4 regions of the Brevundimonas sp. LM2 genome follow, and region 3 is predicted to be linked to each of the others. Evidence: predicted binding sites of a transcription regulator. Region 3 holds the regulator's gene; each other region holds the start of a gene.
What was found. Region 3 encodes LexA, which represses DNA repair genes until DNA is damaged. Its sites were predicted from a motif close to ATGTTCNCNANNTGTTCT; they were not measured.
Positions count from the first base shown of each region.

Region 1: a site for LexA is predicted at 3,408-3,425, ahead of recA (recombinase RecA). Genes of this name have one in related genera too.
Region 2: a site for LexA is predicted at 2,729-2,746, ahead of uvrA (excinuclease ABC subunit UvrA). Genes of this name have one in related genera too.
Region 4: a site for LexA is predicted at 3,167-3,184, ahead of BZG35_RS17555 (ImuA family protein). Genes of this name have one in related genera too.

Region 1 is NZ_CP019508.1:2,879,034-2,884,733, reverse strand. Features, by position in the region: gene alaS (alanine--tRNA ligase) at 1-1,252, opposite strand, end outside; gene BZG35_RS14300 (hypothetical protein) at 1,353-1,556, opposite strand; gene BZG35_RS14295 (thiol-disulfide oxidoreductase DCC family protein) at 1,700-2,050, shown strand; gene recA (recombinase RecA) at 2,198-3,280, opposite strand; gene BZG35_RS14285 (M28 family peptidase) at 3,497-5,383, opposite strand; gene BZG35_RS14280 (protein-glutamate O-methyltransferase CheR) at 5,472-5,700, opposite strand, start outside.
Region 2 is NZ_CP019508.1:2,365,042-2,370,741, reverse strand. Features, by position in the region: gene uvrA (excinuclease ABC subunit UvrA) at 1-2,649, opposite strand, end outside; gene BZG35_RS11715 (EAL domain-containing protein) at 2,796-4,391, opposite strand; gene BZG35_RS11710 (flagellar basal-body protein FlbY) at 4,499-4,939, opposite strand; gene BZG35_RS11705 (rod-binding protein) at 4,936-5,250, opposite strand; gene BZG35_RS11700 (flagellar basal body P-ring protein FlgI) at 5,250-5,700, opposite strand, start outside.
Region 3 is NZ_CP019508.1:2,118,122-2,123,821, reverse strand. Features, by position in the region: gene BZG35_RS10450 (ComEC/Rec2 family competence protein) at 1-1,131, shown strand, start outside; gene lexA (transcriptional repressor LexA) at 1,345-2,037, opposite strand; gene BZG35_RS10440 (DJ-1/PfpI family protein) at 2,218-2,832, shown strand; gene trpC (indole-3-glycerol phosphate synthase TrpC) at 2,835-3,623, opposite strand; gene trpD (anthranilate phosphoribosyltransferase) at 3,620-4,654, opposite strand; gene BZG35_RS10425 (aminodeoxychorismate/anthranilate synthase component II) at 4,659-5,249, opposite strand; gene BZG35_RS10420 (peptidoglycan-binding protein) at 5,354-5,545, shown strand; gene trpE (anthranilate synthase component I) at 5,542-5,700, opposite strand, start outside.
Region 4 is NZ_CP019508.1:1,085,448-1,091,147, reverse strand. Features, by position in the region: gene BZG35_RS05445 (error-prone DNA polymerase) at 1-907, opposite strand, end outside; gene BZG35_RS05440 (DNA polymerase Y family protein) at 913-2,484, opposite strand; gene BZG35_RS17555 (ImuA family protein) at 2,369-3,163, opposite strand; gene BZG35_RS05435 (UxaA family hydrolase) at 3,308-4,843, shown strand; gene BZG35_RS05430 (DUF305 domain-containing protein) at 4,932-5,597, shown strand; gene BZG35_RS05425 (LVIVD repeat-containing protein) at 5,621-5,700, shown strand, end outside.

The DNA.
Region 1 (5,700 bases), 760 kb from region 3:
AGGCGGCGGTGTCGACGGTGAAGCCGCGCCGGCGCGCCTCGTCCTGGGTCAGGTCCAGCGGGAAGCCATAGGTGTCGTACAGGGTGAAGGCGGTCTGGCCGGGGATGACCCCGCCCTCGGACAGGTCGCGCGTGGCGTCCTCCAGCAGGCCCATGCCGCGGCCGAGGGTGGTGCGGAAGCGGATCTCCTCCTGCTTCAGCGTGTCCTCGATCGAGGCCTGGGCGCGGGCCAGCTCCGGATAGGCCTCGCCCATCTCGCTGACGAGCGTCGGGACCAGACGGTGCATCAGGGGATCTGCGGCCCCCAGCAGGTGGGCGTGGCGCATGGCGCGGCGCATGATGCGGCGCAGGACATAGCCCCGGCCTTCGTTCGACGGCGTGACGCCGTCGGCGATCAGGAAGGACGAGGAGCGCAGGTGGTCGGCGATGACGCGGTGGCTGGCGGCGCGGTCACCTTCCGACTTCGTCGAGGTGGCGTCCTCGGAGGCGGCGATCAGGGTCTGGAACAGGTCGGTGTCGAACACCGAGTTCTTGCCCTGCAGCACGCTGGTCATCCGCTCCAGGCCCATGCCGGTGTCGACGCTGGGCTTAGGAAGGCTGCGAACGATCTCGTCGTTCTCCTTCTCGAACTGCATGAAGACGTTGTTCCAGATCTCCACATAGCGGTCGCCGTCCTCGTCGGGCGAACCCGGAGGGCCGCCGGCGATGTGGTCACCGTAGTCCCAGAAGATCTCGGTGCAGGGGCCGCAGGGACCGTTGTCGCCCATGGCCCAGAAATTGTCAGAGCCGGCGATGCGGATGATCTTGTCGTCGCCGAAGCCGGTGACCTTCTTCCAGATCGCGGCGGCCTCGTCGTCGTCGATATAGACGGTGACGAGCAGCCGGTTCGGATCGAGCCCGTAGCCTTCGGTGACCAGTTTCCACGCCTGTTCGATGGCGTGGTCCTTGAAATAGTCGCCGAAGCTGAAGTTGCCCAGCATCTCGAAGAAGGTCAGGTGCCGGGCGGTGTAGCCGACATTGTCCAGATCATTGTGCTTGCCGCCCGCGCGGACGCATTTCTGCGAGCTGGTCGCGCGCGGGTAGGGGGGCGTGGCCGCGCCGGTGAAATAGTCCTTGAACGGCACCATGCCCGCATTGACGAACATCAGCGTCGGGTCGTTCTGCGGCACCAGGGGGGCCGAGTGAACCTTGGCGTGACCGTCGGCCGCGAAGAAGTCGAGGAAGGTCGAACGGATCTGTTTCAGGCTGGACATGGCGTTTCAGTCGGCTGCGCGCGGGAGAGAGCGGGGCGTGGGGAAACGCATATAGAGACGGGCGGCGCGGTCAGCCAAGGCTTTCCGCGCCGGGGGGACCTCAGTCGGCGTCGTCCACGGCGTCGACCGCGTCGTCCTCGTCGGACAGCAGGGCGTCGAGCGCCTCGATGATGGCGTCGATCTGCTCGGCCGAGGCCGCCAGTCGCATCACATTGCCGTCGTCGCCGCCGATTTCCAGCAGATAGCCGTCGTCGGTCTCGGCCAGGTTGAACTGGGTCAGGGTCTGGATGTCGCTGTCGGCCATGGTCGTCTCCTTGAGTGGTCGAAGAACCACCGACCGGGCGGAAGGTTCAAGCGGTTTATCGGGTTTTGTCCACGACGGCCTTGGGCAGAGCGCGGCGTCGCGGCGCGGCGACGAAACCGGCCAGCGGGTCTAAGGGGGAGGGCATGAACACGCTGGACGTCTGGTTCGACGGGGACTGCCCCCTGTGTCGGCGCGAAATCGCCTTGATGCGCCGGCTGGACCGGCGTGGAGCCATCCGTTTCATCGATGTGGCGACGGGGCAGGGGCAGTGTCCGATCGACCGCGCCGACCTGCTGGCCCGGTTCCATGCGCGCGAGGACGGGCGGCTGGTCTCGGGGGCCGAGGCGTTCGCGGCCATGTGGCGCGCCATTCCGGTGCTGGCCCCGCTGGGGCGGCTGGCGCGCAACCGGCGGGTCCTGGAGGTGCTGGAGCGCCTGTATGTGGCGTTCCTGCGGGTCAGGCCCCGGCTGCAGCGGGCCTTGCGGGACCGCTGAGGCGCGCGGGGAAGAAAGAAGGCCGCCCGGCTTGCGCCGGGCGGCCTGACTCCGCCCGGCCCGAGCCCCGCGGGGGTCGGCGGCGGGTCGCGGGGACCAGCCGGGCGGAGTGTTCGTGGAGCGCGGACCTCCAGGTCCGCCTTTCCTCTAGCCCTCGAGGTCCTGGCCCTCGTCCGGCTCGGGCGAGCCCAGCAGCTCCTCGGCGATCTTGGAGGTGGATTTGCGCACCCGGTCCTCGATGGCGTCAGCCATGTCGGGGTTGGCCTTGAGGAAGGCGCGCACGTTCTCGCGGCCCTGGCCGATCCGGGTCGAATCGTAGCTGAACCAGGAGCCGGACTTCTCGATGATGCCGGCCTTGACCCCCAGGTCGATGATCTCGCCCAGTTTGGAGATGCCTTCGCCGTACATGATGTCGAAGATGACCTCGCGGAACGGGGGGGCGACCTTGTTCTTGACCACCTTGACCCGGGTCGTGTTGCCGACGACCTCGTCGCGGTCCTTGATCGCGCCCGTGCGGCGGATGTCGAGACGGACCGAGGCGTAGAACTTCAGCGCATTGCCGCCCGTGGTCGTCTCGGGGCTGCCGTACATGACGCCGATCTTGTGGCGGATCTGGTTGATGAACAGGACGATGCAGTTGGACTTGGAGATGGAGGCGGTCAGCTTGCGCAGGGCCTGCGACATCAGACGGGCCTGAAGACCCGGCAGGCTGTCGCCCATTTCGCCCTCGATCTCGGCCCGCGGCGTCAGGGCGGCGACGGAGTCGACCACCACGATGTCCACGGCTCCCGAACGCACCAGGGTGTCGACGATCTCCAGCGCCTGTTCGCCGGTGTCCGGCTGGGACACCAGCAGGTCGTCGAGGTTGACGCCCAGCTTCTGGGCATAGCCGGGGTCCAGCGCGTGTTCGGCGTCGACGAAGGCGGCGGTGCCGCCCGATTTCTGGATCTCGGCCACGGTGTGCAGGGCCAGGGTCGTCTTGCCCGAGGATTCCGGGCCGAACACCTCGATCACCCGCCCGCGCGGCAGGCCGCCGATGCCGAGCGCCATGTCCAGGCCGAGCGAGCCGGTGGACACCGAGGGGATCACGTCGGCGATCCCGCCCTTGCCCAGTTTCATGACCGAGCCCTTGCCGAAGGCGCGGTCGATCTGAGCGATCGCCGCCTCCAGCGCGCGCTGCTTGTCGCCGTCGTCCTTGCCCACCAATTTCAATGCCGCCTGCGATGCCACCTTGCCACTCTCCCTTGCCATGATTCCCGTTGAGACCCTGTCCTGAGGACGCTGGGGGAGAGGCCCGCCTTCGGTCCGATGACCGTGACCCGCTCCCGTGTGAGCCCAGAGAGTACACGGTTTGTTCCGGTTGGCAATTTGTTCTTTTCCGTCCCATCGAGTTCATACGTCCGATTTTGACGTAGGAGGCAGCGGAGCGGAGAAGCTCTGGCTGCCCTAGGTCGGGCCGTCCGCGCTCGGCGGCGGCATGGGCTCGACCGAACGGGCGGTGAGCGACAGGCCGCAGGCTAGGATCAGGCTCGCGGCCGCGGCGGCCGCGAGGGTGGCGCGGGCGTCGGGCGGGGCCAGGGGGCGGGCGAACAACAGGATCAGCAGCGCCATCAGGGCCAGGACGCCGGGAATGTCCATGCCGACACCCAGGAAGACGGGATGGGCCAGGGAGACGATCCAGGCACCGCCCAGCACCGTCGCCAGCGCCGCCGGGAGCAGGGCGCGGGGATGTTCGAGCCGGGCCCCGATCAGGGCGCAGCCCGCGGCCGCGAGGGCCGCCAGCAGGCCCGGCCAGACGAAGATCAGCGCGGCCTCGGGGGCTGCGGCCTGGGCCACCCCGCCCAGGATCAGGACGAGTGTCATCAGGCCCAGCCAGCCGCCCCAGACAGTCCGGGGGGCCGCCTGGCTCCAGAGCGAGAGCGTGAGGGCCACCGCGCCGGCCCCGAGCACCAGGGGGTCGACGCCGTTCAGCAGCGTGACCGTCGCCACCGCCGCGACGACGACCCCCGCGAGAACCCGGGGTCCGAGCGCCGCCCGCCCCGCCAGCGCCGCCAGCGCCACGGCGAGCACGGCCAGACCGGTGCCCGCCTCCATCCACGGCAGGCGTCGCAGAAGGGTGTAATAGACGTCGGCCGATTCGGCCCGCGCCGCCGAAGGTCCCGCCAGGGCGCGAACCCCGTGGGTCACAACGATGCCCATGGCCAGCAGCCACAGACCCGACAGCAGGCCGCGCCCGACGTCGGCCGCCGGCAGCCGCGTCGCATGGCGCGCGCCCCAGGCCGCGAAGGCCAGCAGGCCGGCCGTCAGCGCCAGCAGCGTCCAGCCCAGGCCGGTCGAATGGACGATGAACAGACGTCCCAGCACGTCGCCATAGACGACATTGGCGCTTGCGGCCGGCAGGGCCCGAGTGCGCAGGTGGGCGTCGGTCGCCTCCAGGGCCTGGGCGCCGATATGCTGCAACGCGCCCCGGTCGAGATTGTCGGGCGTGGCGGTCGGCGAATGGTACTGCGAGGGGCGGCCGATGAAGGCGAAGTTGACCCCCGCGATGCCCCGGTTCTTCGGAATGGTGAAGTCGGTGCCGTTGGGCATGGTCTCGTAGACGAAGATCGACAGGGCGTTGGAAGTCGCGCCACCGTCGGCCCGGGCCGAGGCGCGGGCGAACAGGGCGATGGTCTGGGCATTGCCCCGTCCGGTCTCGAACATCATCGCCCGACCGCCCCCGCCGCGCGCCTCCAGATTGACCACCGCCCCGACCCGATCCCGCAGGGGGTGTTCGGAGAAGAAGATGCGCGCGCCGTCGAGATTCAACTCCTCAGCGTCGGTCAGCAGGACGATCAGGGTGCGGTCCGCTCCGCCCCGCGCCCGGATGGCGCGCACCGTCTCCAGCACCGCGGCCACGCCCGCGCCGTCATCCGCTGCGCCCGGGGAGCCCCAGGCGCTGTCGTAATGGGCCATCAGCACGACCGCCGCGGCTGCCGGATCGCGCCCTGGCAGGATGCCGACGACATTGACCGCCGCATTGTCCGCCGCCGCCGGGTCGCCACCCCAGCGCGTTAGGCTGTTGACCGCCGCGGGCGACAGGGCCCCCGCCTGCAGGACCGGGTTCAGCCCCAGGGCGCGCATCCGGTCGACCAGCCAGGCCTGGACCCGGGCGTGATCGGCCGAGCCGACCGGGTGAGGTCGCGCCCCGATCACGCGGACATCGGCCATGGCGCGTTCGGCCGAAAAGGCGGTCGCCGGCGCGTCCAGGCCGCGGGGCGCCGGCACCTGCAGCGCCCAGATGCCGATCATCAGGGCGAGCGCAAGCGATCCCAGAAACAGCGCCCACCGCATGATCGTCATCCCCGACACACGGGGAGGATAGGGGGCGGGAAGCGGTGGTGTCGACCGTACAATTCCGACCTGATGGGGGAGGGTCTGCCTAGGCCGCCCGGCTGAGGGCCGAGGGGGCCTTGACGTAGAGGCCGCGGCGGCCGTTGACGGGGCGGAAGGCGACCGTGTCGCCGTCGATCCGTTCGTCCATGCCCAGGATCAGCACGCCGTCGTCGACCAGACGACGCTCCAGATTGTCCACCACCGCGCCGCGTCGGGTCGGCTCCATCTCGGACAGGACGTTGCGACAGACGATGATGTCGAAGCGCGCCTCGTCG
Region 2 (5,700 bases), 250 kb from region 3:
CACCTCCAGCAGCTTGCGCGTGTCCTCAAAATGCAGGCCGGTGGTCGGCTCGTCGAGGATGTAGAGGGTCTTGCCTGTAGCCCGCTTCGACAGCTCCTTGGACAGCTTCACCCGCTGGGCCTCGCCGCCCGACAGGGTCGTCGCCGACTGGCCGACCTTGACGTAGTCCAGACCGACGCGGGTCAGGGTCAGCATCTTGTCGCGGATCGGCGGCACGGCCTTGAAGAAATGCCCGGCCTCCTCGACCGTCATATCCAGAACGTCGGATATGCTCTTGCCCTTGAAGACGATTTCCAGCGTCTCCCGGTTGTAGCGCCTGCCCTTGCAGACGTCGCAGGTGACGTAGACGTCCGGCAGGAAATGCATCTCGATCTTGATCAGGCCGTCGCCCTGACAGGCCTCGCAGCGGCCGCCCTTGACGTTGAAGCTGAACCGGCCGGGGCCGTAGCCGCGGGCCTTGGACTCGGGCAGGCCGGCGTACCAGTCGCGGATCGGTCCGAAGGCTCCGGTATAGGTGGCCGGGTTCGAACGCGGCGTGCGGCCGATCGGCGACTGGTCGATGTCGATGACCTTGTCGAAATGCTCCAGCCCCTCGATCCGGTCGAGGGCGGCGGGGGCGTCGGAGGCATTGTGCAGGCGGCGCGCGGCGGCCTTGTACAGGGTCTCGATCGTGAAGGTCGACTTGCCGCCGCCCGACACGCCGGTGACGCAGGTGAACAGGCCGACGGGGATCTCGCCGGTGACGTTCTTCAGATTGTTGCCGGTGGCTCCGCTGATCTTCAGCGTCTTCTTGCGGTTGATCGGGCGGCGGCCCTCGGGCGGCAGCTCGATCTCGCGCTCGCCGGTCAGGTACTTCCCGGTCAGGGACTTGGGATTGGCCATGACCTCGGCCGGGGTGCCCTCGGCGCAGATCTGGCCGCCGTGGACGCCGGCGGCCGGGCCCATGTCGATGACGTAGTCCGCGGTCATGATCGCCTCCTCGTCATGCTCGACGACGAGGACCGAGTTGCCGAGGTCGCGCAGCCCGCGCAGGCTTTCCAGCAGGCGGGTGTTGTCGCGCTGGTGCAGGCCGATCGACGGCTCGTCCAATACGTACAGCACGCCAGTCAGGCCCGAGCCGATTTGGGAGGCCAGGCGGATCCGCTGGCTCTCGCCGCCCGACAGGGTGCCCGACGACCGGGACAGGCTGAGATAGTCCAGCCCGACGTTGTTCAGGAACCGCAGACGGTCGGTGATCTCCTTCAGGATGCGGCGGCCGATCTCCAGCTGTTTGTCGGTCAGGCGGTCGGACAGGGTGGTGAACCACAGATAGGCCTTGGAGATCGACAGCCAGCTGATCTCGGCGATGTCGGCCCCGTCGATCTTGACGGCCAGGGCCTCGGGCTTAAGCCGCTTGCCGCCGCACGCCTCGCATGGGGTCTCGGACTGGAACCGGCCCAGCTCCTCGCGGACCCAGGCGCTGTCGGTCTCGCGCCAGCGGCGGTCGAGGTTGGGGATGACCCCCTCGAACGGCTTGGAGACCTCGTATTTGCGGGCGTTGTCGTCATAGACGAACTTGATCTTCTCGCTGCCGGTGCCCTGCAGGATGACCTTGCGGGCCAGGTCCGGCAGCTCGCGCCACGGCTTGTCCATCGAGAAGCCGTAGTGCTGGGCCAGGGCCTGCAGCGTCTGGGTGTAGAGGGGCGAGGGGCCCCGCGACCAAGGGGCGACGGCCCCCTTGTGCAGGGTCTTGTCCCGGTCGGGGATGACCAGATCGGCGTCGAACGTCAGCTTCAGGCCCAGGCCGTCGCAGGTCGGGCATGCCCCGAAGGGATTGTTGAAGCTGAACAGCCGGGGCTCGATCTCGCTGATCGTGAAGCCCGAGACCGGGCAGGCGAATTTCTCGGAGAACAGCAGCCGGCGCGGCTCCTCGCCCTCGGCGGCCGTTGCCCATTCCGCCACGGCGATGCCGTCGGCCAGGTTCAGGGCCGTCTGGATGGAGTCGGCATAGCGGGCCTCCAGACCCCCTTTGGTGACGATCCGGTCCACGACGATGTCGATGTCGTGCTTGAACTTCTTGTCCAGCGTCGGCGCGTCCTCGATGGCGTAGAACTCGCCGTCGATCTTGAGCCGCTGGAAGCCCGAGCGCTGCCACTCGGCGATCTCCTTCTTGTACTCGCCTTTCCGGCCGCGAATGACGGGCGCCAGCAGCAGCAGGCGCTCGCCGTCCGGCAGGGCGATGAGCTTGTCGACCATCTGGGAGACGGTCTGGCTTTCGATCGGCAGGCCGGTCGCCGGGGAATAGGGGACGCCCACCCTCGCCCAGAGCAGGCGCATATAGTCGTTGATCTCGGTCACCGTGCCGACGGTGGAACGCGGGTTCTTGGACGTCGTCTTCTGTTCGATGGAGATGGCCGGCGACAGGCCCTCGATCAGGTCGACGTCGGGCTTGCCCATCAGCTCCAGGAACTGGCGGGCATAGGCGCTGAGGCTCTCGACATAGCGCCGCTGGCCCTCGGCATAGATGGTGTCGAAGGCGAGCGAGGATTTACCCGACCCCGACAGACCGGTCATGACGACCAGCTGCTCGCGCGGGATGTCGACGTCCACGCCCTTGAGGTTGTGCTCGCGCGCGCCGCGCACGCGGATGAAGTTGTGCTTTTCGGTCATGTGTTCCGGAAACGCGGGAAGGCCGGACAGGTGTCCGGTGCAACATCGCTATATGGGCATTGATCCCGATGATTCAGCAAGAACAATGTGGGAACATTGAGGCTGCTGTCAGTCTGGGGACTCCGGCAGGCCCGCGGCAGACCCTGTCAGCCCCAGCCCACCACTTCGCCGAGGCGACGCGCGGGATCGTTGGCGGCCGGCAGGGTGCGCGGCTCGATCTCGGCCTTGCCGAACAGCCAGCCCTGGCCGAAATCGACGCCCAGATCGCGCAGAATGTCGGCGGTGGCCTGGGTCTCGATCATCTCGGCGATCGTCCCCAGTTTGAGGGAGGCGCAAAGCTCGACCAGATGACCGATCATGGTGCGGGCGCGCGGGTCGGTCTCCAGCCGCTTCATGAACCGGCCGTCGATCTTGACCGCATCGACCGACAGGCCGCGCAGGTAGTCGTAGCTCGCGGATCCCGCGCCGAAATCGTCGATACAGACCTTGATCCCAGCCGCTCGCAGGACGCCCAATCGGCGGTTGGCGGCGTCGACGTCGGCCAGGGCGGCCGATTCGGTGACCTCGACGATCAGGCGGCGGCGCTCCTCGGGGCGGGCGGCCGTCATCTGCAGGACCGATTGCACATAGCGATCGTCCGCGAGCGAGCTGCCGGACACGTTGATGGCGAACTTCAGCAGGCCGGATCCCTTGCGGCGCAGGTGGCCCAGGGCCTTTTCCGCCACGGCGATGTCGAAACTGTCGATCAGGGCCAGTTCCTCGGCCATGCGGATCGTGTCGGTCGGCCCGTTGGTGCCCCGGAAGCGGGCCAGGGCCTCGAAATGGTGGACGGCCTTGGTCTTCAGATCGACGATCGGCTGGTAGTGCAGGTCGAAGCCGCGCTCCCGGACCATGACGCGGAAGGCGTCGGCATTCCGGATGGTGCGCGACAGGGCGGCCGAGAAGGTCAGTTCGGGCCGCTCGAGGCCGCCGTCCTTCAGACAGGTCTCGATCGCGAAACGCAGCGCCCGCAGGGTGTTGCGGGACCCGCCGCCCAGCTCGATATCGACCTCGGACGAGCGGACGCCCAGTTCCAGACCCTCGCTCAGGCCGAGCTCGCGGACCTCGCCGGCCAGGTCGTTGTTGATGGATCGGTCGCGCAGCATGGCGAACCGTTCGGTGCCCAGCTGGCCGGTGCTGTTGCCCTCTATCGAGGCGGCCTGAAGCGCGGCCTGAACGCGCGCGTTCAGCCGCTCACCGGCTTCACCCAGCGCCTCGGCGGCCTGGAGGCCGAGGATGTCGACGAAGGCGACGGCCAGGCCATCGGGCGCTCCCGGGGCGGTCAGGACATTCCTGGCGCGATCCAGGAAGGCCGCCGGGCTCAGCGCCGCGCGGGCTTCGGGATCGTGCAGGCGGTAGGCAGGGCCTTCCCAATTGACCGACGCGGAAAGGTTGGGGGCCAGATCGGGGAGGGCGAACAGCCGGACCGAGGCGCGCCGGACGCGTCCTGTGCCGGCCGCGAAGAGGACCTCGATCGCCGGCGAGCGGGATCCCGGCGTCATGCCGGTCACCACCGACTCGATCGCCTTGGCGCTGGCCTTGCCCACCCCGGCGAACAGCGATGTGCCGACGAGGCTCTCGACGGGAAGCTCCGACACAGGGCCCGAGCCCAGGGCGAAGACCACGGTCCCGCGCGGCGTCAGCTCGACCAGCAGGTCGGACGCGGCGAAGGCAAAACCCAGCAGGCGCTTGTGGGACGTCATGATCCGACCCTAGGCCTTAGCTCTTAAGCTTCGCCTCAGACGTATCGTTAACGACGCTGTGATGTCCCGATCCCAAGCCCCTCGAGCCGGCGGAGGCGCGGCACCGATCAGGCCTTGCGGTTCAGCGTGACGGCGCGGCCGTCGCCGGCCGCCGCCCGACCGGAGGCCCCATAGCCCGTGCCCATCGCCCGTGCGCCGGCGACCTCCTGGGCAATGGTGCGCACCAGGCCTTCGGAGATGGTGCGCGCCGCCTCGACGGTGCGGGCATGGACCGCCAGCACCGCCTCGAAGGCCTCGGTGGCCTTGATCAGGCCCATGCGGTCGCTGGGCGGGGCCGCCGACAGCAGGCCGGGGTTCATCTTCAACTGAGTCGATTCACGGCGATACAGATTGGCCAGATCCTGCGTCTCGGCGAGGCCGGCGGCCACGTCCTGCGGCCGGTGCGCCGCGAAGGCCTGGGTCTCGGCTTCCAGGCGACCGGTCAGACGGACCGTCAGCGCGGTCAGGCGGTGCAGGTGGGCGGAGGCGGTGACGGTGTCATAGGTCATGCGCCGGCTCCGACCGACTGCTCGGCCTGCATGCGGACCATCTCGGCGACGACGGTGTCGGCCAGGCCGATGCCGCCGGCCTTGACCGTCTGCTTGGCCATGGCGTCGATCATGAAGCTGCGCCAGGTCCCCTCGGCCTCTCCGCCGCCGAACGGGCCGTCGGTCGAAAGGCCCTCGAACATCGGCTTGATCATCTGGGCCAGGAAGGAGGCCTCGAACGCCTCGGCCGTCTCCCGCATGCGGGCGGCATTGGCCCCGGGGGCCGTGGGGGCGGGGGCCAGCAGATCGGCGGAAACGGTCAGGTCGCTCATCACAGCACCTCGATTTCGGCCTGCAGCGCGCCCGCCGCCTTGATGGCCTGGAGAATGGAGATCATGTCGCGCGGCGAGACGCCGAGGGCGTTCAGGCCGGCGACCAGGGTCGATAGCGACGTCGCCCCGTTGACCAGCCGGATCTCGCGGCCCAGCTCTTCCTCGACGGTCACGTCGCTCTGGGGAACCACCACGGTCTGGCCCTGGGCGAAGGGGTTGGGCTGGCTTACCACCGGGCTTTCCTGCACCGAGATGGTCAGATTGCCCTGGGCGATCGCGACGGTGGAGATGCGGACGTTCTCGCCCATGACGATGACGCCGTTGACCTCGTCGATGATCACGCGGGCAGGGGTGTCGACGGCGACGGGCATGTTCTCGACCCGGCTGATGAAGGCCGCCATGCCCAGCTGGGTCGGGGCGCGCAGGGCGACGACCGAGCCGTTCTCGGCC
Region 3 (5,700 bases):
GCGGCGGTCACGGCGTCGATCGCCTTTGCCGGCATCCTGCTGGATCGGCCGGCCATCAGCATGCACGGGCTGGCGGTGGCGGCCATGGTGGTGCTGATGCTGCAACCGGAGGCCGTCGTGACGCCGGGCTTTCAGATGTCGTTCGCGGCCACGGCCGCCCTGGTCGCCCTGGCCGAGGCCTGGCCGCCCCGGACGCGCGAACTGTCTGTGCCCTGGCCCATCGCCATGGCGCAGTCGGCGCGGCACTGGCTGGTCGTGGCGGTGACGGCCAGTGCCGTGGCCGGGGCCGCGACCGGGCCGTTCGCGATACAGCATTTCAACCGGACCGCCGTGTTCGGCCTGATCGCCAACCTGGCCACCGCCCCGATCGCCGACTTCGTCCTGATGCCGGCCCTGGCGCTGGGCGTCCTGCTGGGGCCGGAGGGGCTGGGCGCGCCCTTCCTGTGGGTGGCGGGGCAGGGCGTGGAGGCCATGCTGGCGGTGGGGCACTGGACCGCCGGCCTGCCCGGCGCGGTGCGGACCATCGCCAGCGCGCCGGACGATGTGCTGCCGATCTCCTTCCTGGGCGTGCTGTTCGTGGCCCTGTGGGAGGGGCGGCTGCGTTGGCTTGGGTTGCCGTTCGTGTGCGCCGTGCTGCTGTGGCCGCGCGCGCCGACGCCGACGGTCTGGATCGGCGATGGCGGGACGAATGCGGCCTATAGCGAGGACAAACGAGCGGTCATCGTGCGGCCCGGCGTGCGGACCTTCGCCACCGACCTGTGGTCACGGCGGCGCGGTCTGACGGCGACGAATCGCGGCGAGGACGGCTGGGTCTGCGAGCGTTATGCCTGCGCGCCGGGGACCGGGACGGATGCGCCCATCGCCCTGTGGTGGGGCCAGACCGCGCCGGGCCTAGAGGCGCTGGCGGACCTGTGCGCCTCGGCTCCCCTGGTCAGCGTGCGGGCGACGGTGACGGTCCTGCCGGAGGAGTGCGCCGACACCCTAGTGCTGGACGGCGTTGATTATGCGCGGGGCGGGGCGGTTGAGCTGTGGCAGACGCCGCAAGGCTGGCGGGCGGTCTGGTCGGCGGAGGCGAGGGGCGACCGGCCGTGGAGCCGCGTTGGCGATCCGGACGCAGCTGACGTGCCATAGACACGCCTTTTGGAGCGCGGGAATTTCAGCCTCCACTCATCCCGGCGAAAGCCAGGATCCAGTGCTGGCGCGGGGCACGGCCTGGACCGCCTTCGCAACCAACCTCCGACGTGGAGCGCCCAAAGGACTGGGTCCCGGCTTTCGCCGGGATAGGCGGGGAGGAAAAGCGGGCTCTTTGCTCCTCCGCCGGGATCAGCGGAGCCGGGCGTGCCGTCAGTGATACTGGCGGATCAGGCCGACCAGCTTGCCCTGGACCTCGACCTGGTCGGGGCCGAAGATGCGGGTCTCATAGGCGCGGTTGGCGGGCTCCAGGGCGATGGAGTTGCCCTTGCGGCGCAGCCGTTTGAGGGTGGCTTCCTCGCCCTCGACCAAGGCAACGACGATCTCGCCGGAGGAGGCGGTGTCGACGCGTTTGATGACCACCAGGTCGCCGTTGAGGATGCCGGCCTCGATCATCGAATCACCCTCGATCTCGAGCATGTAGTGCTCGCCCGCGCCCAGCATGGCCTCGGGCACCGAATAGCGGCCGTGGTCCTGCTGGATGGCCGCGATGGGCACGCCGGCGGCGATCTTGCCGACCAGCACCAGTTCGCGAGTGTCGTTGGCGGGCTCGACCGGGCGGGGTCGTCCGCCGCCCTCGATGACGTCGGGGCGGAAGGGGGCACGGCCCCGGACCGGTCCAGTCGTGGCCTGTTCCGGGAGTTTGACGACCTCGAGCGCCCGAGCGCGGTGGGCGAGACGGCGGATGAAGCCGCGTTCCTCCAGCGCCGTGATCAGCCGATGGATACCCGACTTGGACGCCAGGTCCAGCGCCTCCTTCATCTCGTCGAACGAGGGGGAGACGCCGGTCTCCTTGATCCGTTCATGGATGAACATCAGGAGTTCGTGCTGTTTTTTGGTCAGCATGGTGGGGATCGCCCTCAGAACAAGTCGTGAACCGTTGTCGATGTTCTGTAAGTGTTCTTGCCTAATGTCAACTTAACGGTGGCCGGCGGTTTTTCACGTGCATTGCGGCCCCGCTTGGCCTCTCATCCACGGGTCGCGAGCGTCCCCGTGCCGGGAGACCGCGCCCTTATGGAGCGCACCGTGCGCATCGCCATCCTCACCTTCGACGGCTTCAACGAGCTGGATTCCTTCATCGCCGCCGGCATCCTGAACCGGATGCGCGCCAAGGGCTGGGAGACGCGCATCGCCGCTCCGACGCTGGAGGTGACCTCGATGAACGGGGTCACGATCCAGCGGCAGGAGCCGCTCGAATATGCGGCCGAGGCGGACGCGGTCCTGATCGGCAGCGGCATTCGTACGCGCGAGGTCGCAGCCGACCCGGCGATGCTGGCGCGAATCACGCTCGATCCAGCGCGCCAGCTGATCGGGGCCCAATGTTCGGGCACGCTGCTGTTGGCGAAATTGGGGCTGATCGGCCGGCTGCCGGCCTGCACCGACTTGACCACCAAGCCCTGGGTGATCGAGGCCGGGGTCGAGGTGCTCGACGCGCCGTTCGTAGCGCATGGCAATGTCGCCACCGCGGGGGGGTGCCTGGCGTCGCAATATCTGGCGGCCTGGACCATCGCGCGGCTGGCCTCGCTGCAGGACGCCGAAGAGGCGATCCACTATGTCGCCCCGGTGGGAGAGAAGGCGGCCTATGTCGACCGGGCGCTGGGCGTCATCGCGCCGTTCATGGAGCAGTCGCTGGCCGCCTGATCTCAGGCCAGCAGAGTGCGCGTCGCTTCTTCCACATCGCTCTGACGCATGAGAGATTCTCCAACAAGGATCGCGCGTGCACCCGCCGCCGCGACCTCGGCCACGTCGGCGGCCGTGAAGATGCCGCTCTCGGCGACCAGCAGGGCACCGGAGGGAGCCATGGCGGCGTAGCGGGCGGTGGCCCCCAGATCGACTTCGAAGGTGCGCAGCGACCGGTTGTTGATGCCGATCAGGTCGCCGCCCAAGGCCACGGCGCGGGCCATCTCGGCCTCGTCGTGAGTCTCGATCAGGGCGTCCATGCCGAATCGACGCGCCTCGGCCAGCAGGTCGGCGGCGAGGGCGTCGTCGACCATCGACAGGATGATCAGGATGGCGTCGGCGCACAGGGCGCGGCTTTCGGCCACCTGCCAGGGATCGACCAGGAAGTCCTTTCGCAGACAGGGCAGGGCGGTCGCGGCGCGCGCGGCGCCCAGATAGGCGTCGTGGCCCTGGAAGCTGGGCTCGTCGGTCAGGACGGACAGGCAGGTCGCGCCGCCCACCTCATAGGCGCGGGCCAGGGCCGGTGGATCGAAGTCGGCGCGGATCAGGCCCTTGGACGGGCTGGCCTTCTTGATCTCGGCGATCAGGGCCGGACGGCCGTCGTGCGAGCGGCGGCGCAGGGCCGCCAGGAAGCCGCGCGGCATGCCGGCGACCAAAGCCAGAGATTCGACCTCGGCCAAGGGGCGGGCGGCCTTGCGCTCGGCGACCTCGACCCGCTTGTAGGCGGCGATCTGTTCCAGGATGTCGGTCATGTGGCCTCGACCGGTTCGGGGGCCGAGGTGACGGCGGCCAGGGTCGTCAGAGCGGTGCGGGCGGACCCGTCATCGATGGCGCGGGCGGCCAGGGCCACGCCCTCTTTCAGGTCGGCGGCGTGGTCGGCGACGATCAGGGCGGCGGCGGCGTTCAGCAGGACGACGTCGCGATAGGGTCCGGCGGCCCCGTCCAGCAGGGCGGTCAGGGCGGCGGCATTGGTCTCGGCGTCGCCGCCGCGCAGGGCCGCGAGGTCGGCGCGGGGCAGGCCGGCGTCCTCGGGGGTGACGGTGAAGCGGTGGACGGCACCGTCCTTCCATTCCGCGACCGCGGTCGGGCCGGTCGTGGTCAGTTCGTCCAGGCCTTCGCCGTGGACCGTCCAGGCCCGGGCGGCCCCCAGATTGCCCAGCACCTGGGCGAGCGGCTCGAGCAGCCGCGGATCATAGACGCCCATGACCTGACGCCGCGCCAGGGCCGGGTTGGACAGCGGCCCGAGCAGGTTGAACACGGTACGGAAGCCGATCTCGGCGCGGATCGGCCCGACGTGGCGCATGGCCCCGTGATAGTGGGGGGCGAACAGGAAACAGATCCCTGCTTCGTCCAGCGCCCGCTTCTGGCGCTCCGGCCCTGCGGTCAGGTCGACGCCGAGGACGGACAGCACGTCGGACGAGCCGGAGCGAGAGCTGAGCGCGCGGTTGCCGTGTTTGGCGACCTTCAGGCCCGCCCCGGCCAGGACCAGGGCGGCGGCGGTGGAGATATTCCAGGTGTGCTGGCCGTCGCCCCCTGTGCCGCAGGTGTCGATGACCTCATACGGCTGATCGAAGGGGGTGGCGGCGGCGCGCATGGCGCGGGCGAAGGCGGTGATCTCGTCGACCGTCTCGCCCCGGATGCGCAGGGCGGTGACGGCGGCGGCGACCTGGGCGGGGGTCGGCTCGCCCCGCAAGCAGGCGGCGAAGAAGTCGCCGGCCTCGGTTTCGCTCAGCGTCTGGCCGTCGACCAGCCGGGCGAGCAGCGGCTTGAACCCTTCGGACATGGCCTCAGACCATGGCCAGGCGTTTGACGCCCGCCAGATCGAGGAAATTGGCCAGCAGGGCATGGCCGTGTTCGGTGGCGATCGACTCGGGGTGAAACTGGACCCCGTGTATCGGCCGGGCGTGGTGCTGGACGCCCATGATCTCGCCGTCCTCGGTCCAGGCCGTGACGTCCAGACTGTTGGGCAGGGTGGCGCGGGCCACGGCGAGGCTGTGATAGCGGGTGGCTGTGAAGGGGGTCGGCAGGCCGGCGAACAGGCCCCGGTCGTCGTGGGTGATGGGCGAGGTCTTGCCGTGCATCAGCGCCTTGGCCCGCACCACGTCCCCGCCGAAGGCCTGGCCGATGGCCTGATGACCCAGGCAGACGCCCAGGATCGGCATGTCGTCGGGGGCCGTGGTGATCAGGGGCAGGCAGATGCCGGCCTGGTCCGGGGCGCAGGGGCCGGGCGACAGCAGCACCGCCTCGGGCTTCAGGGCCCAGGCCTCCTCGACGGTCAGGTCGTCGTTGCGAATGACGTGCGTCTGCGCGCCCAGCTCCGCGAGGTAGTGGACGAGGTTGTAGGTAAAGCTGTCGTAGTTATCGACGACGAGGATCATCCGCCGCTTCTAGAGACTGGTTCGGCCCGCGCCAAGCGACGCGTGCGCACACGGATCTTTAACCGCTGCGGTCGGAAACGAGTCCCGAAACGGAGCACTCGTCCATGACCCCGCAAGCGCAGATCGAAGAGGCGCGACGGCTGCTCGTCGAGGATGTCCGCCGGTCGAACCCGATGGCCACCCTGGGTGCGGCGGCGCTGGCGGCGACGTCGGCGGTGCTGCTGGCGGGGGTGATGATCCTGGGGCCCGGGGTGGCGATCGACGACCGGCCCCCAGCGGTCAGTCAGCCGGTCTAGATCCCGCCCGGGTCGTTGACCGGGGCCCCAAGTTCGAAACGCCAGGCGTCCTCGGCGGCGCGCATCGGGGCGCGGGCCTTGGCCTCGGTCTCGGCATATTCGGCGGCCGGTTCGCTGTCGGCCACCACGCCGGCCCCGGCCTGGACGAAGACCTG
Region 4 (5,700 bases), 1.0 Mb from region 3:
TGTAAGTCAGGTCCTCCAGGTCGAACCGGGCCCGGGCCAGCAGGACCTGGGTCTGGTCCAGGGCCTCGGGCGTATCGGCGAACAGCCGGGCCATCTCGGCGGGGGGTTTCAGGTGGCGTTCGGCATTGGCCAGCAGCCGCCGTCCCGCCGCCTCGACCGTCACCCCCTCGCGGATACAGGTCAGCACGTCCTGCAGGTCGCGCTCGGACGGGTCGTGATACAGCACGTCGTTGACCGCCAGCAGGGGCACGTCGGCCGCTTGCGCCATCGCCTTCAGCCGGGCCAGCCGCCGTCGGTCGTCGCCCTGTCTCAGCATCGCCGCCGACAGCCAGACCGACCCCGGCGCGGCCGCCTCCAGCCGCTCCAGCAGACGCGGCAGGCCCTCCAGCCGCCGTTCGGGCATGACGATCAGCAACAGGCCCTCGGGATCGGCCAGCAGGTCGGCCAGGCCGATCTCGCACTGGCCCTTGAGGGCCCGCCGGTTGCCCAGCGTCAGCAGCCGGGTCAGCCGCCCCCAGCCCGCCCGGTCCTCGGCATAGGCCACGATGTCGGGCGTGCCGTCGTTGAAGGCCAGCCGCGCCCCGGTCAGCAGCCGGAAGTCCTGGGCCCGCGCCTTGACCAGGTCCGACAGGGCCGGGTCGTTCATTGGATCCTCGACGAAGCTGGTCTCGCCCGGCCCGCCGCCGTCGCGGACCTTCTCGGGCGGGGACAGGCCCTCGTCGCGCAGGGCCTTCAGCGCGCTCCAGGCCCGCACGACCCCTGCGACGGTGTTGCGATCGGCCAGACCCAGGCCGGTATGACCGCGCAGGATGGCGCTGAGCACCAGCGACTTCGGGTGCGACGCCCCGCGCAGGAAGGAGAAGTTGCTGGCCGTCGCCAGCTCCGCATAGGCGATCGGGGGGGCCAGGTCCGTCATGCGAACAGGCCGTGGATATACCAGCGCGGCTCGGGCTCCTCGCCATAGAAGCCGGCGCGGAACAGCCAGAAGCGGCGACCGTCGCGGTCCTCGACGCGGTAGTAGTCTCGCGTGCGGTGGCCGGGCCTGCGCCACCATTCGCCGCCGATCCGTTCGGGACCCTCGGCGCGGGCGACCTGGTGCGTGACCCGCCGCCAGCGGAACTGGGCGGGCGGGCCGTCGGGGGCCAGGGAGACCGTCTCGATCGGCTGGGGCGGGTCGAACATCTGGAACGGGCGCAGCGGCGGCGATTCGGGATCGCGCGGGGGCCAGGGGGTCTCGGTCTGGCGCCGCCCGGCCCAGACCAGACGCGCGGCCCGTTCGGGCAGGTGCGACTCCACCGGCTCGAACCGGCTCACGGCCTCGGGCCCCAGCCGCGCCGTCAGCCGGTCGATCAGCCGGTCCAGGTCCTCGGTGCCGGGCGCCTCGGCCTCGAACGCCCCCTGGGTCGGGGCCAGGCTCTGGGTGACCGGCACCGACAGCCGCAGCTGGTCGAAGCCGAAGCCGGGATCCAGCGGGCTGGACAGGGCCGCCAGCCGTTCGCGGAATAGCCGCATGACCCCGGGGGCGTCGCGCGTCGCCCGCCCGGTCCGCACCGTGATCCGCCGCGTCGCCCCGTCCAGGCGGAAGAAGGCGACCTCGAACGCCCGCCCGCCCAGCCGTCGCTGATCCAGCCAGGCCATCCCCTCGACCAGCAGGTCGCCGATCACCGCCTCGACGTCGGTCGTCTCGGTGATCGGCTCGAACAGGATGCGGTCGACGACGCAGGGGGGCGCGGGGCGCAGCGGCGTGATCCGCACATCCTCCTGCCCCAGGATCCGCCCCAGCCGGACCGGCAGGTCGGTGCCGAACCGGGCGGCCAGGGGCGCGGTCGGACGGTCGTCCAGATCCCCCAGGCTGCGCAGGCCCGCCCGCGTCAGGGCCTGGAGTTCCTTGTCGTCCAGCTCCAGCGCCGCGATCGGCAGGGCACGCACTGCGCTCCGGTCCTGGCCCGGTTCAAACACGCCGCCCGGCCCGAACCGCGCCAGGGCCCGCGCCGCCTGGGGCGTGCCCGCCAGGGCCGTGCGCACGGCCAGACCGATGCGACCGGCCCGCCCCTGCACCGCCCGGACCAGTCCGGCCTCGTCGCCGAACAGATGGGTGCAGCCGGTGACGTCCAGGATCAGGGCGTCGTCGCCGTCGGTCGCCGCCATCGGGGTGAACCGCCCGAAATCGTCCAGCACCTGGGCCAGCAGGGTCGCGTCCGCGTCCGGCCGATGCACCACCGTCTTCAGGTCGGGCGTGCGGGCCTGGGCGTCGGCCAGGGTCATGCCGCGCGTCAGGCCCAGCCGACCGGCCGCCGGGTTCAGCGCCGCCAGACGCAGCGCGCCCCGGATCTTCTCGACCAGCACCACGGGGGCCACGGGCTCTGCGTCAGCCGGTGCGGCGAAGGCCTGTCGCGCGTCCTCGCGCCGCAGCCGATCCGAAGACAGGAACGGAAACCAGACGGCCAGATAGCGGCGCGGGCTCGGCGAAGGCGCGGGTCTCACGATCCCACTCCAGCGTCCACTCGGTCGGGGCGGCCCCCTGCCGGCTGCGGGTCAGGGCGGCGACGAAGGCGGGCCGTCCCGGAGCCCCGGCCTCCAGCCCGGTCGACAGGGCCGAGCGCACCGACCAGCGCGTCTCGGCCGCGCTGGGTGCCGAGGTGGCCGCCGCCCGCACCACGAAGGCCGTGCTGCCCCCCGCCCGCGCGGCCAGGGCCAGGCGCCGGCTGGCGGTCAGGCTCATGGCCTTGGTCTCGCCCCAGCCGCTCATCAGCACCGCGCCCACGGCTCCGCTCTTCAGCGCCTCCTCGCCCGCCGCCAGCAGGGCCGTGGCGTCGCGGACCCGGACGACCAGCACGCTTTCCGGCCTCAGCCCCCATTCGTGCAGACCGGGCCCGTGGAGCGCCCCGGCCTCCTGACCGGCCAGGGTCTGGATCGCCCAGACCATCGGCCGGTCCCGCGTCGCGCGCGTCGCCAGCCCCAAGGCGAAGGCATTGGCCGCCACGGCATCGGCGGGGCTTCGAGCATGGATATCGTGCAGGCAAAAGAGACAAGGTCCGGGGTCCAGATACGCATCGACACGGTCCATCCCGAGCGTGAACCGCCCGGGCTCGCCGCCGGTCTCGGGACGAGACAGACTGGCCAGCCGGGCTTTCAGCTGCGCGATCTGAAGGGTCGAGGGCACCAAATGTTCCTGTTATGTTCTTCTATATGCCTCCTACAGGGTGGCGGGAGTCAAGCGGGCAAGTGATTCGTATTGTTGACAGTTTGACCAGGCCGTCAGGCGCGGACCCCTGCCCCACCCGATCCGGATGCGGTATCGTGCGGCATGACCGCGCCCTTCCTGTCGCCTGCCCCCGCCCCGGCCCTCCGCCTGCACCCTGAGGACGACGTCGCCGTCTGTGTCCGCGCCCTCCAGCCCGGCGAGACGGTCCTGGGCGGGATCGTCGTCCGCGAGGCCGTGCCCGCGGGCCACAAGCTGGCGCTGCGCGGCCTGGCCCCCGGCGAACCCGTGCGGAAATACGGACAGGTCATCGGGGCCACCACCGCCCCGGTGCAGGCCGGTGACTGGGTTCACGTCCATAACCTCGGCATGGGCGATGTGACGACGCGGCTGGACGGCGCGGTCGTCAGGACGCGACCGGCCGGGACGGTCTCGGGCCGCACCTTCGACGGCTATCTCCGCCCCGACGGTCGGGTCGGGACCCGGAATTTCTTGGCCGTGGTCACCTCGGTGAACTGTTCGGCCATGGTCGCCAAGCGGATCGCCCGCGAGGTCGAGACCCGGCTGGGCGACGGCTTCCCCAACATTGACGGCGTGGTGGCGGTGACCCACGGCTCGGGCTGCGCCATGGAGTCCGCGGGCGAGGCCATGGACATGCTGCGCCGGACCCTGGCCGGCTATGCCCGCCACCCCAATGTCGCCGGGGTGCTGATGCTGGGTCTGGGCTGCGAGACCAACCAGCTGTCCGGCCTGACCGAGGCTGAGGGTCTGGCCTCCGGCGACGCCCTGTCGGTCCTGACCATCCAGGGCGAAGGCGGGACCTCGGCCACCATCACAGCCGGCGTCGCGCGGATGATGGCGATGGCGGACGCCGCCAATGCCCTGACCCGTACCCCGCAACCCCTGTCCGGACTGGTGGTGGGGCTGCAGTGCGGCGGCTCGGACGGCTATTCCGGCGTCACGGCCAATCCGGCCCTCGGTCATGCGGTCGACCGTCTGGTCGCCGAGGGGGGCACGGCGATCCTGAGCGAGACGCCCGAGATCTATGGGGCCGAGCACCTGCTGACCCGCCGCGCGGTCGATCCGTCCGTCACCGACCGGCTGATGGCGCGGATCCGCTGGTGGGAAGCCCATGTCGCGGCCACCGGCGGCGCGATGGACAACAACCCCTCGGCCGGCAACAAGGCCGGGGGCCTGACGACCATCCTGGAGAAGTCGCTGGGGGCCGTGGCCAAGGCGGGCTCGTCGCCGCTGAACGCCGTCTATGCCTATGCCGAGCCGGTGACGGCGTCCGGCCTCGTCTTCATGGACACCCCCGGCTACGACCCGGTTTCGGCGACCGGCCAGATCGCCGGCGGGGCCAATCTGGTGTGTTTCACCACGGGGCGCGGCTCGGTCTTCGGGGCCAAGCCGGCCCCCAGCCTGAAGCTGGCGACCAATACGGCGATGTACGACCGGATGGCCGACGACATGGACCTGGACTGCGGAGCCATCCTGTCGGCCGGAGTGTCGATCCCCGAGATGGGCGAGCGCATCCTGGCGCTGCTGATCCGCACCGCCTCGGGCCAGCCGTCGCGCAGCGAGGCGCTCGGCTTCGGTGAGGACGAGATCCAGCCGTGGCGTCTCGGCGCGGTCATGTAGTGGCGAATTTGCGACTTGCCCCCGGCCGGTCGGCGCTTCTAGTCTGATCCCGTCAGGTCGGGTGGGGCCGACGGGGAGTCTAACCATCTTGCATCCGCTACTCGGGATCGTGTTGGCCGGCGTCGTCGGCCTGCCGCAGGACGCCCCGACCCCACCGATCTTTCAGCCGGGTGCTCCCGGTACCGCCGCGCGCACCATCACCCCCGCCCAGGCGGTGGAACTGAGCCGCACTAGCTGCACGGCCGACGATGTCGAGTTCATGCAGCATATGCTGGTCCACCACGGCCAGGCGGTCGAGATGGTGGCCTTGCTCCAGGCGCACGGCGACAGCCCGCAGATCAAGCGTCTGGGCCAGAGGATCGCCCTGAGTCAGGCGGCCGAGATGGCCCTGATACGAAACTGGCTGACCGATCGCGGGCAACCCGTGGCCATGACCATGGCCGACCTCCATGCGGGTCATAGCATGGCTCATGCGATGGCGATGGAGACCTCGGCCGATGACGTCGCCCTGATGCCGGGCATGCTGACCCCCAATCAGATGAAGACACTGGCCGCCGCCCGCGGTCCGGCCTTCGACCGGCTGTTCCTCGAGGGCATGATCCGGCACCACCAGGGCGCGCTCGGCATGGTGGAGGCTCTGTTGGCTCAAACCGATGCGGCCCAGGACCCGATGCTGTCGGACTTCGCGACCTCGGTCGTGGCCGACCAGTCCGCCGAAATTCTGCGCATGCAGTCCCTTCTCTCCGACCTCTGACCCTGATGCTTGAAGGAGTGGCCATGACCATCCGACGCCCCCTGCTTTCCTCCGTCGCCGCCCTGGGCCTGGTGCTCGCGGCGGTGCCGGCCCTGGCCCAGAC